3 regions of the Neorhizobium sp. AL 9.2.2 genome follow, and region 3 is predicted to be linked to each of the others. Evidence: predicted binding sites of a transcription regulator. Region 3 holds the regulator's gene; each other region holds the start of a gene.

Region 1 (4,171 bases), on a different contig from region 3:
CGCTGCCAGCATCGTGGCTTCCGCCGAACGCGAAGCCGCTGCCCTGACGGAAGAAGCCCGCCAGAAGACGGAAGAATTCGTCGCCCGCCGCAACGCGGTCTCCGAGCAGAAGATCAAGCAGGCGGAAGCAGATGCCGTGAGCGCCGTTCGCGCTGCCGCCGTCGACCTCGCCATCGCCGCCGCCGAAAGCGTCATCGCCCGCAAGGCCGATGCAGCAACGCAGGAAGCCCTGTTCAGGGACGCCGTCGGTACGGTTCAAACGCGCCTGAACTAAGCTTCAGATACATGAATTAAGAAAAGGCCGGGCGAAAGCTCGGCCTTTTGCGTTATGGGGTGAGGGTAATGTCCGAGGCCTGGAGATCGTCTTCCGGCAGCGGATCTTTCCGCATCGGACGAAAGCTCATCCGGTGGAGCGGGCAGGGGCCGTGGCTCGTAATGCCGTCGCGGTGCTGCTTGGTGGCGTATCCGACATGCTTGGCAAAGCCATAGGCCGGAAAAACGGTGCAGGCGCGACCCATCATCCGGTCGCGGGTGACTTTCGCCACGATCGAGGCCGCGGCGATGGAGACAGAGCGGCTATCGCCCTTGATCACGGCCTTGCCGGGGCAGGCGAGCCCAGGCGGCATGTCGCGGCCATCGGTGAGGAGATAGGCCGGCTTGATATTCAGTCCGATCACCGCACGCCGCATGGCGTCGAGACTGGCGCGCAGGATGTTGCGCTCGTCGATGAGGCGCGGACCAGACGATGCAATCGACACATGCGCCGTCGCCATGATCATCGCAAACAGCGCTTCCCGCTGCTTCAGGCTGAGCTTTTTGGAATCGTCGAGACCGGGTGGAATGTTGTCGGGATCGAGAATCACGGCGGCTGCCACAACCGGACCCGCCAAGGGACCGCGGCCTGCTTCGTCGGTGCCAGCCACCGGCCAATGTCCGGCATCCCGCGCCATCAGCTCCAGGCTGAAATCTGGAACAAATGGCGTCTCTTCAAACAATGTCGGAGAATCGGGCGGCGTGCGAAGCAACATGGCGGCAGTTTCGCACGCCCGCCCGACCTCCGGCAACCCCCGGACAACGAGTGCGGCGTCGTTGCCCACCATCGGGGGCGCCCTTTCGGGATGATGGTGGGAACCGGGGGTCTTTCGGCAGGTGATATGCGGGAACCGTGCCGAAATTCAAAATTAATCGACCTGAATGAAAGTCGCTGTAACTCTCGCGACGTCATCAGGCCGTTTCGCAGGGACGGGTGCCCCTGGAGGCCAAATTCAAAGCAGCGAAAGCTGAATGCCCGCGCCATTCGGACGAACAAACAGATCGTCCCTGAGCGGCATGCCCCGACGCGTCATGCCGAGCCGCTTCGTTGCCATCTCGAAGCGTCGCCCGATCTGCCAGGCGTAAGGACCGGTGCCCTTCATCCGCTTGCCGAACTCCGCGTCATAATCCTTTCCGTCCCGCATCGAGCGAACGAGCGACATCACATGCCGGTAGCGGTTCGGGTAATGCTGCAGCAGCCAGTCGCGGAACAGCGGCGCCACTTCCAGCGGCAGACGTAAGAGCACGTAACTCGCCTCCGTTGCGCCGGCAGCGTGCCCCGCTTCCAGGAGCCGCTCGATCTCGTGGTCGTTCAGCGCCGGAATGATCGGCGAGGTGAACACAGCTGTCGGTATGCCAGCGTCCGAGAGCGCTTTGATCGCCTCGAGCCGTTTGGCGGGCGTCGACGCGCGCGGCTCCATGCTGCGAGCAAGCTTGCGGTCGAGGGTGGTTAGCGATATCGCGACCTTGGCGAGGCCCTTCGACGCCATGTCGGAAAGAATGTCGATGTCGCGGGTGACCAGCGACGATTTTGTGACGATTGTTACGGGATGGTTGGCCTTCTGCAGTACCTCCAGGATCTGGCGCATGACGCGCCATTCCCGTTCGATCGGCTGGTAGGGATCGGTATTGGTGCCGATCGCAATCGCCCGGACCTTGTAATCGGCCCTGCTCAGTTCGCGCTCCAGAAGCTTCGGTACGTCAGGCTTGGCAAACAGTTTCGATTCGAAATCCAGCCCCGGCGAAAGCCCCATGAAACTGTGGCTCGGCCGCGCGAAGCAGTAGATGCAGCCATGCTCGCAGCCGCGGTACGGGTTGATTGAGCGGTCGAAGGGAATGTCGGGAGAATCGTTTCGGGTAATCGCGGTACGTGGCTTTTCCACCTGCACCTCGGTCCTGAACGGTTCCAGTTCCTCGATCGTCTGCCAGCCGTCGTCGAAAGCCTCGCGACGCTCCGTCTCGAAACGTCCTGAAGGGTTCAGTCCGGCGCCACGACCGCGCCGGCGATCCCCCTCGATCCGGAGGCCGGAGGTCTTCACCAATGCATCGGCAATATCAGCCGTATGAGCAGGCGCGAATGCGTCCTGCCGCAAATGGGACAGCTCGTTCATGGGGCACTCCTGACGGGAAAAATTCCCGTTCTCGAATGAACAGATTCCTATCGCGACATTGAGAACAATGCAAGAACAAACTCGCAAAGCATATGTGGTAATCCCTTGCGCAATGCGCTAGACGTTGAAAATGCTGACTGTTTTAATGGAATGCCGGGATCAGGAAGCCGAGCTCGCGCAGACGTTGTCCGTCCTTGTTTCCGCCGCGGTGGAGGGGTTGGTCAGCGATGTCGTGGTGCTCGATCACAACTCGCGCGACGGGTCCTCCCGTGTCGCGGATGCCGCCGGCTGCCGTTTCCACAGCGCTTGGGACATCGTCGATATCCTGCACAAGGCGCGCGCCGAATGGCTGCTTCTGCTGGAGCCCGGAGCGCGTCTCCAGGCCGGCTGGATCGACGAGGTGATGGAATATCTGGCGCTCAACCGTCAGCCCGTGCGGTTCTCGCCTTCGCGAACCTACCGCAAGCCGTTCCTTACAAGGATCGTCCGTTCAGTCCCGCCGCTCGAGCAGGGGCTGATCCTGCCGAAGCGCGAAGCCGTCGCGCTCGCAAAGTCCGGCATGGGTCTCGTGGATGTCGCCAAGGCCGTGACGTCAGCCGCAAAGCCGTCGAGACTAGTGAGCGAGATGATCCCAGCGTGGGTTGCCGCGTCCGCGCGATAAATCAGACCGTTACTTGCCCGATCCGCGCCGCAGATGCTCGTCCAGCCGCGGCATGATCTCGATGAAGTTGCAGGGCATGTGGCGGTAGTCCAGCTGCGCTTTCAGGATGCCGTCCCAGGCATCCTTGCAGGCACCGGGAGAGCCCGGCAGCACGAAGATGAAGGTTGCATTGGCAACGCCGCCGGTTGCCCGCGACTGGATCGTCGAGGTGCCGATCTTGTCGTAGGAAATCCGGTGAAACACCTCGGAAAACCCGTCCATCTTCTTGTCGAACAGCGGCTCCAGCGCTTCCGGCGTCACGTCGCGGCCGGTAAAGCCGGTTCCTCCGGTGGTGATGACCACGTCGATCTCAGGGTCGAGGGTCCATTCGCGCACCTGGCCGGCGATCCGCTCCTTGTCGTCGGGCACGATGGCGCGTGCCCCAAGCCTGTGACCGGCCTCCGCGATACGGGCAACCAGCGTATCGCCGGATTTGTCGTCCACCATAGTCCGGGTATCCGACACGGTCAGTACCGCGATCGAAATAGGAATGAACTGGCGCGTTTCGGCGATCTTGCTCATGGCTTTGCTCCGACGGTTTCGACCGCTTCGACATACCAGTCCGGCTTCAGGGCGGTAAGCGCCTGCGCGGCGGCTTCCGCGTCTGTCTTCGAAGGGAACACACCGAAACAGGTCGCTCCGGATCCGGACATGCGCACCAACTCGGCACCTTGCGCTGCGATCATCGCGGAGAGTTCCTCGATCTCGGGGATGAGCGCGCGAGCCGGCGGCTCCAGGTCGTTGCGAAGCGTTTTCAGGTAAGGCAGCCAGCCGCCTGCATCGGTCGGCGTCGGCGGCAAGGCCTCGTTTTCCTTGTCCACCAGTAGCTTGAAAATCTCAGGCGTCGAGACGCTGATCAGCGGGTTGGCGAGCACGAGGGAAAGGGACGGCATGGTCGGCAGCGGTTCAAGCCTTTCGCCGATCCCCTCGGCCAGAACGGCAGCCCCCGTCAGGCACATGGGCACGTCGGCACCCAGCGAAAGGCCAAGCGCCAGAAGGGCTGCTTCCGGTATTTCCGCATTCCACAGCCGGAACAGGCCACGAAGCG
Region 2 (4,171 bases), 410 kb from region 3:
AGCGGCTGCCCCAGTTGTCGCGGGTGGCATCTGTCTTGTTGGCCTGGGCGCGTTTCCAGCCGGGCGTCGCATAGGAGTTGCCGGCGAAGGCATCCGCCTTGTCGAAGCGCGACTGGCCGTAGCCGCCGCGGCCGCCATAGCCGCCGAAGCTCGAGGATTCCGATGACGCCACATCGACGTGGCTCGGCGGCAGCTCATCGAGAAAGCGCGAGGGCATGGTCGATTGCCACAGGCCGTGGATGCGCCGGTTGGAGACGAACCAGATGTGGCAGCGGCGTTTTGCGCGGGTGATGCCGACATAGGCGAGGCGACGTTCTTCTTCCAGTCCCGAGCGGCCGCCTTCATCCAGCGCGCGCTGATGCGGGAACAGGCCTTCTTCCCAGCCGGGCAGGAAAACGGTCTCGAATTCCAGCCCCTTGGCCGAGTGTAGCGTCATGATGGACACGGCGTCGAGGTTTTCGTTGGTCTCGGCATCCATGACGAGAGAGACGTGTTCGAGGAAGCCGCGCATGCTCTCGAACTGCTCCATCGAGCGGATCAGTTCCTTGAGGTTTTCCAGCCGCCCCGGCGCTTCGGCGGTCTTGTCGTTCTTCCACATGTCGGTATAGCCCGACTCTTCGAGGATCTGCTCGGCCAGTTCCGTATGCGGCACGGTTTCGAGACGTGCCTGCCAGTTGCGGAAATTCTGCACGACGTCGAACAGGGCCTTGCGGGCCTTCGGCTTCAGCTCGTCGGTCTCGATCATTTCGCTTGCGGCCTGAAGCATGGGCACATCGCGGGCGCGGGCGCTGTCATGCAGGTAGCGGATCGTGGTGTCGCCGAGGCCGCGCTTCGGCGTGTTGACGATGCGCTCGAAGGCCAGGTCGTCAGCCGGCTGGCAGACCATGCGGAAATAGGCCATCGCATCGCGGATCTCGAGCCGCTCGTAAAAGCGCGGGCCGCCGATGACGCGGTAGTTGAGACCGAGCGTCACGAACCGGTCTTCGAACTCGCGCATCTGGAACGAGGCGCGCACCAGGATCGCCATGTCGTTCAGCGCGTGTTTCTTGGAATCGCTGCGACCATCGCCGCGCTGCAGCCGCTCGATCTCCTCACCGACGGCACGGGCTTCCTCTTCGCTATCCCAGGCGGCGTGGACGATCACCTTTTCGTCCTCGGGATCGACCCGGTCGGTAAACAGCGTCTTGCCGAGGCGTCCTTCGTTATGGGCGATCAGATGGCCGGCAGCGCCGAGGATATGTTCTGTCGAGCGGTAGTTGCGCTCAAGCTTGATGACCTTGGCGCCCGGAAAATCCTTGTCGAAGCGAAGGATGTTTTCCACTTCGGCGCCGCGCCAACCATAGATCGACTGGTCGTCGTCGCCGACGCAGCAGACGTTTTGCGGCACATCCTTCGGGCGCTGAGCGAGGAGACGCAGCCACATATACTGGGCCGTATTGGTGTCCTGATACTCGTCGACGAGGATATAGCGGAACCGCTGGTGATACTCCTTGAGCAGATCCGGTGCCTTGCGGAACAGGGCGATCGGGTGCAGCAGAAGGTCGCCGAAATCGCAGGCGTTGAGCGTGCGCAGGCGGGCCTGATAGGCGGCATAGAGTTCGCGGCCCTTGCCGTTGGCAAAGGCCCGGGCGTCGCCTTCCGGAATGTCGGGCGGCAACAGGCCCTTGTTCTTCCAGCCATCGATCATGCCGGCGAACTGCTTGGCCGGCCAGCGCTTGTCATCGAGACCCTCGGCCTGGATGAGCTGCTTGATCAGGCGCACGACGTCGTCGGTGTCTAAGATGGTGAAATCGGATCGCAGGCCGACCAGCTCCGAATGGCGCCGCAACAGCTTGACGCCGATCGAGTGAAACGTGCCGAGCCACGGCATGCCTTCGACGGCGCCGCCGACGAGAACGCCGATGCGCTCCTTCATCTCGCGCGCCGCCTTGTTGGTAAAGGTCACGGCGAGAATCTGGCTCGGATAGGCGCGGCCGGTCTCCAGCAGGTGAGCGATACGGGTGGTGAGCACGCGCGTCTTGCCGGTTCCAGCGCCGGCGAGCACCAGAACGGGGCCATCCAAGGTCTCGACCGCTTCGCGCTGTTCCGGGTTGAGGCCGGTCATATAGTCGGGCGGCGGCCGGTTGCCACCGCGCGCCGCCATGGCCCGCGCTGCAATCCCCAGACCACCGGAGGCGCCGCCGGCACCACCAGCAGGAACGGCAGCCGAACCATGGTTACCAGCCGATGCTGGCACCGGGCGCTGGTCCGATTGGTCTTCGCCTCGCGCCTTGCGGGGGGCGGGCTCCGGCTCCTCATCGAAGAAAGGGATGTCGTCGTAACTGTTACTCATCCGGCCAATGTAGTGATTCGGGCTCGAAAGACCAGCCGATGTTCTCTTTTCATTCCTATGTTTCCCCTAGGAATCGTTCGGATTGGTGTCGTTGAAGCTCTGACACATCCGTGAAATCGCGTGATGTTACAAAACAGTAAGGTAGGTTCCTCGACCTTGCCAGTTGGGCGCGAAACGGGGATACTTGCACCACTTATCGATAGACTTGCGAGGAATGAATGCGGATCTGGAACCAGCTTCTGATGTCGGTTGCGGTACTGCTCGGAGGGCTCTGTCTCTGGGTCTACCTGTCGGCAGATGCCGGGCGGTCACTGATTTCGATGGGCGTTCCCGCAGGCATGGTGACTTCCATCAATCCTGATGTCGCCGAGCCGGCGGCCGCAACGGTTGCGGGCGCACCGGCTTCGTCATCGCGCGGCGGGCAGCGGGGCGGCGGTGAGAGCCAGGTGGTGTTGGTTGCAACCAGACCCGTCGGAACCGGTGTGGTCAACGACAGACTGTCGGCGATCGGTGACGGCGAGGCGATCCAGTCGGTTATCGTGATGCCGCAGGCGACGGGCACCGTAAACGAGATCCTCGTCAAATCCGGCGACATGGTCAAAAAGGGCCAGAGTCTTGCGCAGCTCGATGACGACGAGCAGATCATCCTGCGCGATCAGGCGCAGGTGGTGTTGCGCAGTGCCCGCGAGAAATCCGATACTTACCGGAACCTCAAGAGCTTCTCCCGTCTCGACGTGCTCGACGCGCAGATTGCGTCCGAAACGGCGCAGCTGACGGTCACCAACGCCGAACTGGCGCTGAAGCGTCGCTCGGTCGTTGCGCCGATCGACGGGATCGTCGGCATCGTCGCGGTCAATATCGGTGACAACGTCACGACCGCGAGCAATATCGTGACGATCGACAACCGTACCGAGCTGCTGGTGGATTTCTGGGCGCCGGAGCGTTTCGCGGTTCAGGTCAAGCCTGGCATGCCGGTCGAGGCCGCCTCCGTCTCGCGTCCAGGCCGCACCTTCGAGGGTTCGGTCGAGGCCGTCGACAACAGGGTCGATCCGGCAAGCCGTACGATCCGCATTCGTGCCAGAATTCCCAATGTTGATGACGAACTCCGCGCCGGCATGTCTTTCGGCGTGACGATGCGGTTTCCGGGCGAGACCTTTCCAAGCGTCGATCCGCTTGCAGTCCAGTGGGATGCGAAAGGCTCGTTCGTCTGGCATATCGTCGATCACAAATCGGTCAAGGAGCGGGTGAGGGTGATCCAGCGCAATCCCGATGCGATCCTCGTCTCGGCCAATCTGAAGGATGGCGATGTCGTGGCAACCGAAGGGTTGCAACGGGTCCGGGAAAATGGTGCCGTCCGCATTGCCGGTGAAAAGCCGCCGGAGGTCGCCAGCCGATGAGCAGCAGCCACAGCGGTAACGCCAATAACAACGGGTCGTCCGGCCAGTCTTCCGGAAAGCAGAACAGCTTTACCGCGCTCTTTGTGCGGCGGCCGGTCCTTGCCGCGGTTCTCAACACGCTTCTTGTCGTCGCAGGCCTTGCCGCTCTTGCCGGCGTCGAGGTGCGCGAGTTGCCGGATGTGGACCAGCCGGTCATCACCATCCGCACCACCTATGACGGCGCTTCTGCCCAGACCATGGACCAGGAAGTGACCGATATCATCGAGGGCGCGGTTGCCCGGGTCGCCGGCCTCAAGGCCGTTTCATCGGAATCGCAGTTCGGCCAGAGCCGTGTCACGCTGGAATTCAACGACACTGCCGATCTTGCGGTGGCCGCCAACGATGTGCGCGATGCGCTTGGTCGTGTCACCGGCCAGTTGCCTGACGACGTGGACGAGCCGCG
Region 3 (4,171 bases):
CTCCGGTTCTGCGCTGGCAGCGCTCGAAACCTGGCGGTGTTCGACGGTCGTGCTCGATTCGCCCGTCACGACGACCATCAGCGGGATTGTCGAACGACGCGAAGCCGATGCACAGCGCCGCTGGCGCTATATCCTCAGGATCGAGCAGACATCTGAGCCCTCGCTTTCACGACCGCCACAGCGCGTCTCGGTTCTTGCCAGAAGCCAACACGACCCTGCAGACATCGGAGAGCGCGTTTCCGGCCGTGCCCGTCTGTCGCCACCCTCTGGCCCGGCGCTTCCCGGATTGAACGATTTCGCCTTCTCCTCCTACTTCGATCAAATCGGGGCCGTTGGCTTCTTTTACGGCGCGCCTAGCGTACAACCGGCGATCGATGACCAACCCGGGTTATGGTCGGACATGCAGCGGGGGCTTTTTGCGCTTCGCAGCGCAATCGGCAATCGCATCCGCGATACGGTCAAGGGGGATGCGGGCGCTTTTGCTGCCGCAATCGTGACCGACGAGCGCCGTGCAATTTCCCGTGAGACGACCGAGGCGCTTCGTCTGTCCGGACTGGCCCATATCGTCGCGATCTCAGGCCTCAACATGGCGCTGGCAGCCGGTATCTTCTTCGTCGGCGTTCGCTCCGTCCTGTCGCTGTTTCCAGGCTTTGCGCAGGCCTATCCGATCAAGAAGTTTGCCGCGTTCGGTGCGCTTGTCATGGCGACCGCCTATTACCTAATTTCCGGGTTCGGGGTTTCCGCCGAGCGGGCCTATATCATGATGGCGGTGATGCTGGTCGCCGTGCTCGTCGATCGACCCTCCATCAGCCTTCGCAACGTCGCCCTTTCGGCAATCATCATCCTCGCCATCTCGCCGTCGGAGATTCTGGGTCCGAGTTTCCAGATGTCGTTTGCGGCAACCGCGGCACTGGTGGCAGGGTTCGCCCTCTGGACGCGATATTTCGCGAAAGGAAAGGAGGAGACAAAAGGTAGCAACCGTTGGATAACGGGTATTGCGGCGACGTTGCATTTCATTGCCGGGATCGTGGTGACGTCGCTGATCGGCAGTACGTCGACGTCGATCTATTCGATCGAGCATTTCCACCATCTGACCACCTACGGCCTCGCGGCCAATCTCGCGGCCATGCCGATCATTTCCTTCGTGGTGATGCCGGCAGGTCTCGTGGCCATGCTGCTGATGCCGTTCGGGCTGGATGCTCCCGTTCTGTTCATCATGGGCGAGGGGCTGCGGATCGTCATTCGCATTGCCGAGATCGTCGCCGCATGGGGCGGCGATATTGCCATCGGCCGGCAGAACCCGCTTTTCCTGCCTCTGGCGACGGCAGGCTTTCTGCTTCTGACGCTGCTGCGCACGCCGCTGAGGTTGACAGGCGCGCTGTTCATGGCGGTGGCTTTGCTCTTTGCGGTCCGCTCAGGCTCGGCGCCGAGGCCTGATATCGTCATATCCGAAGACGGCGCATCGGTCGGCGTGATCCAGGATGACAAGATCACCCTCAATCGAACCCGACCGCCGGGATTTATCTACGATCAATGGCGGCGAGCGCTGGTGCTTGAGACCGGAGAACAACCGCTCGCCTTGCCGGTTCTTGCCTCTTCGGAACCAGCGCGAGGTGCCAGCCTTGCGAAAAGCGATGACAGACCACCTGGACCACATTCGCGACCGGATTTGACGCGCCGGGAAATCGAATATGTCAGGGGTTTTCTTCAAGCATTGAAGCCCGGACGATTCGCCTGTCTGCCGAAAATCCTGTGCGCGGCGCAGACTGCTCAGGACATCCGGATCGTCACCGTCGAAGACAACCGATACACCGGTCTTGCCTGCGATGTCGGTCGGATCATCGTCTCGCCCGGCGCACGCTTCGATACTTGCCGCTCCGGCGCCTTGCTTCTCAGCGGGCGGACGTTGCGCCGGACTGGCGCACTGGAAATCACCATTATTCCGAACGCGACAGCGCCAGACATCAAGATTACGGCGGCGATGCGAGACAGCGCACAGACCTCAAGCCGTCCGTGGACCGTCCACCGGTTCTATGACTGGCGAACGCGACAATTCGACTTTGGCATCCCGGAGGCTGTTGCTGCGCATCTCCGGGATGACAGCGTTCTCAATGGTAGCGGCGAATAAGGCCGACAAGCTTGCCCTGGACCTTCACCCGGTCGGGCGGGAAGATGCGGGTCTCGTAAGCCGGGTTTGCCGCTTCCAGTGCGATCGAGGCACCCTTGCGGCGGAACCGCTTCAGGGTCGCTTCTTCCTCATCGACCAGGGCAACGATGATATCGCCTGGACTTGCGGTGCTGGTATTCTTGATGATGACGGTATCGCCATCGAGGATGCCGGCATCGATCATCGAATCGCCCTTCACTTCGAGCGCGTAATGATCGCCGGAACCCAGCATCTCGATCGGAACGGCGATGTCATGGGTGTTGTTCTGGATCGCGGAGATCGGCACGCCGGCAGCGATTCGACCCATGACCGGAATGTTTGTCGAGAACGGATTGTCCGCCATGACCGGCGCCGGCTTCTGAGCGACGACCGGTTGCGTTTTGCCGAGGCTTCCCTCGATGACACTGGGAGAAAAACCCCGTCGCGGATGAAGGTTCGCCACATAGGCGTCAGGCAGCTTGATCACTTCGAGCGCGCGTGCTCTGTTCGGCAGACGGCGAATAAAGCCACGCTCCTCGAGCGCGGTGATCAGCCTATGGATGCCGGACTTCGATGCAAGGTCGAGAGCGTCCTTCATTTCGTCAAACGACGGCGGCACGCCTGATTCTTTCATCCGCTCGTGGATGAACAGAAGTAACTCCTGTTGCTTGCGTGTCAGCATGGACGGGACCCTCAGAATTGGAAACAAATGCAGAACGGACGCTATATGTTCTATCTGTGTTCCGCAAGCCCCAAATTTTTGCTCAAGAATAGTCTCATTTCAGCGTTCGATCACGTATTCAGTTCGTGCGCAGCACTTGCCGAGTTTCCCGCGATAGCCAATGTTCTGCGGAATAAGACTTTGGGGGTGTAAGTGGGTAACAAGTCAGTCGATCATTTGGTTCTGCCCGTTGCAGATCTGGCGTCAGCGCGGGGGAGGTTGACCGCTCTCGGCTTTACTGTGGCACCTGAAGGTGTTCACCCTTTCGGCACAGCCAATGCCTGCATATTCTTCGCGGATGGCTCGTATCTCGAGCCGCTGGCCATTGTGAACCGTCGGCAAGCCTCGCTTGCGGCAAAACGAGGCAACGTGTTCACCGATCGCGACATCCGCTTCCGCGGCCAGCGGAAAAGGGAAGGTCTATCGGCGGTGGTCGTCGGGACGCAGGATGCAGCGGCCGATCATATCCGTTTTGTGGACGGGCACATGTCTGCGGGCGAGATGCTTCAATTCTCCCGCCCGATGCAGTTGCCCGATGGTGGGGAGAGCGAAGTCTCATTCCGTCTGGCGTTCGCGGCAGTTCCCGAGGTCGATGACATCTTGCTGTTTTCCTGCCAGCGCATGGCCGCATTACCGGCAGATCGCGGTGGTCTTGATGAGCACGCAAACGCCGTTACAGGCCTTCGAGAGATCGTCTTTTCTGCAGATGACCCGCTGGAGTTTCTGCCGCTTTTCGAAACCGTGTTCGAGACGCAACCCGAGCAAGGGAAAGACGGTCTGCGGATCGAAGCTGCCAATGCCAGCATCCGCATTCAATCCAACGACACGTTCAGCGACGAGTTCCGGTCTTCGATGAAGCCCTTGTTATCGTCGCGCCTCGCTGCGCGCGGGATCATCTTCAAGACCACCGATCTCGCCGTGACAGAGATCACCCTTGCTGCTAATGACGTCGCATTCATCCGCAGGGATGGCCGCGTGATCGTGTCGGCAGCCCCGGGGCAAGGTGTGGTTTTCGGTTTCGAGGAATAGTGAAATGACAGTCTCCGCCAATTCTGAAGTGTCCGTGGGCGAGGGGAGTTCGAAAGTCGTTTTCTCAAACACGGCAAAGCTCTCGCTGATTGCCGGTCCCTGCCAGATGGAAAGCCGTGATCATGCGTTCATGATCGCCGGCACGCTTGTCGAACTCTGCAAGAAACTCGGCATCGGCCTCGTCTACAAATCCTCCTTCGACAAGGCCAACCGCACGTCGATCTCCGGCAAGCGCGGCATCGGCTTGGACAACGCGATGGCGATCTTTGCCGATC

Evidence for each region. Region 3 encodes LexA, which represses DNA repair genes until DNA is damaged. Its sites were predicted from a motif close to TGTTCNNNNTGTGTTCNG; they were not measured.
Region 1: the regulator LexA is predicted to act here: its motif matches at 2,484-2,501, upstream of G6K99_RS03415 (PA0069 family radical SAM protein).
Region 2: the regulator LexA is predicted to act here: its motif matches at 2,372-2,389, upstream of G6K99_RS10825 (ATP-dependent helicase).

Annotation. Positions count from the first base shown of each region.
Region 1 is NZ_JAALXU010000001.1:718,507-722,677, forward strand. Features, by position in the region: gene G6K99_RS03405 (F0F1 ATP synthase subunit B) at 1-274, shown strand, start outside; gene G6K99_RS03410 (ribonuclease HII) at 327-1,028, opposite strand; gene G6K99_RS03415 (PA0069 family radical SAM protein) at 1,266-2,423, opposite strand; gene G6K99_RS03420 (hypothetical protein) at 2,554-3,084, shown strand; gene moaB (molybdenum cofactor biosynthesis protein B) at 3,094-3,645, opposite strand; gene G6K99_RS03430 (4-(cytidine 5'-diphospho)-2-C-methyl-D-erythritol kinase) at 3,642-4,171, opposite strand, start outside.
Region 2 is NZ_JAALXU010000003.1:861,306-865,476, forward strand. Features, by position in the region: gene G6K99_RS10825 (ATP-dependent helicase) at 1-2,332, opposite strand, end outside; gene G6K99_RS10830 (efflux RND transporter periplasmic adaptor subunit) at 2,551-3,729, shown strand; gene G6K99_RS10835 (efflux RND transporter permease subunit) at 3,726-4,171, shown strand, end outside.
Region 3 is NZ_JAALXU010000003.1:1,276,137-1,280,307, reverse strand. Features, by position in the region: gene G6K99_RS12795 (ComEC/Rec2 family competence protein) at 1-2,128, shown strand, start outside; gene lexA (transcriptional repressor LexA) at 2,109-2,828, opposite strand; gene G6K99_RS12785 (VOC family protein) at 3,021-3,896, shown strand; gene kdsA (3-deoxy-8-phosphooctulonate synthase) at 3,901-4,171, shown strand, end outside.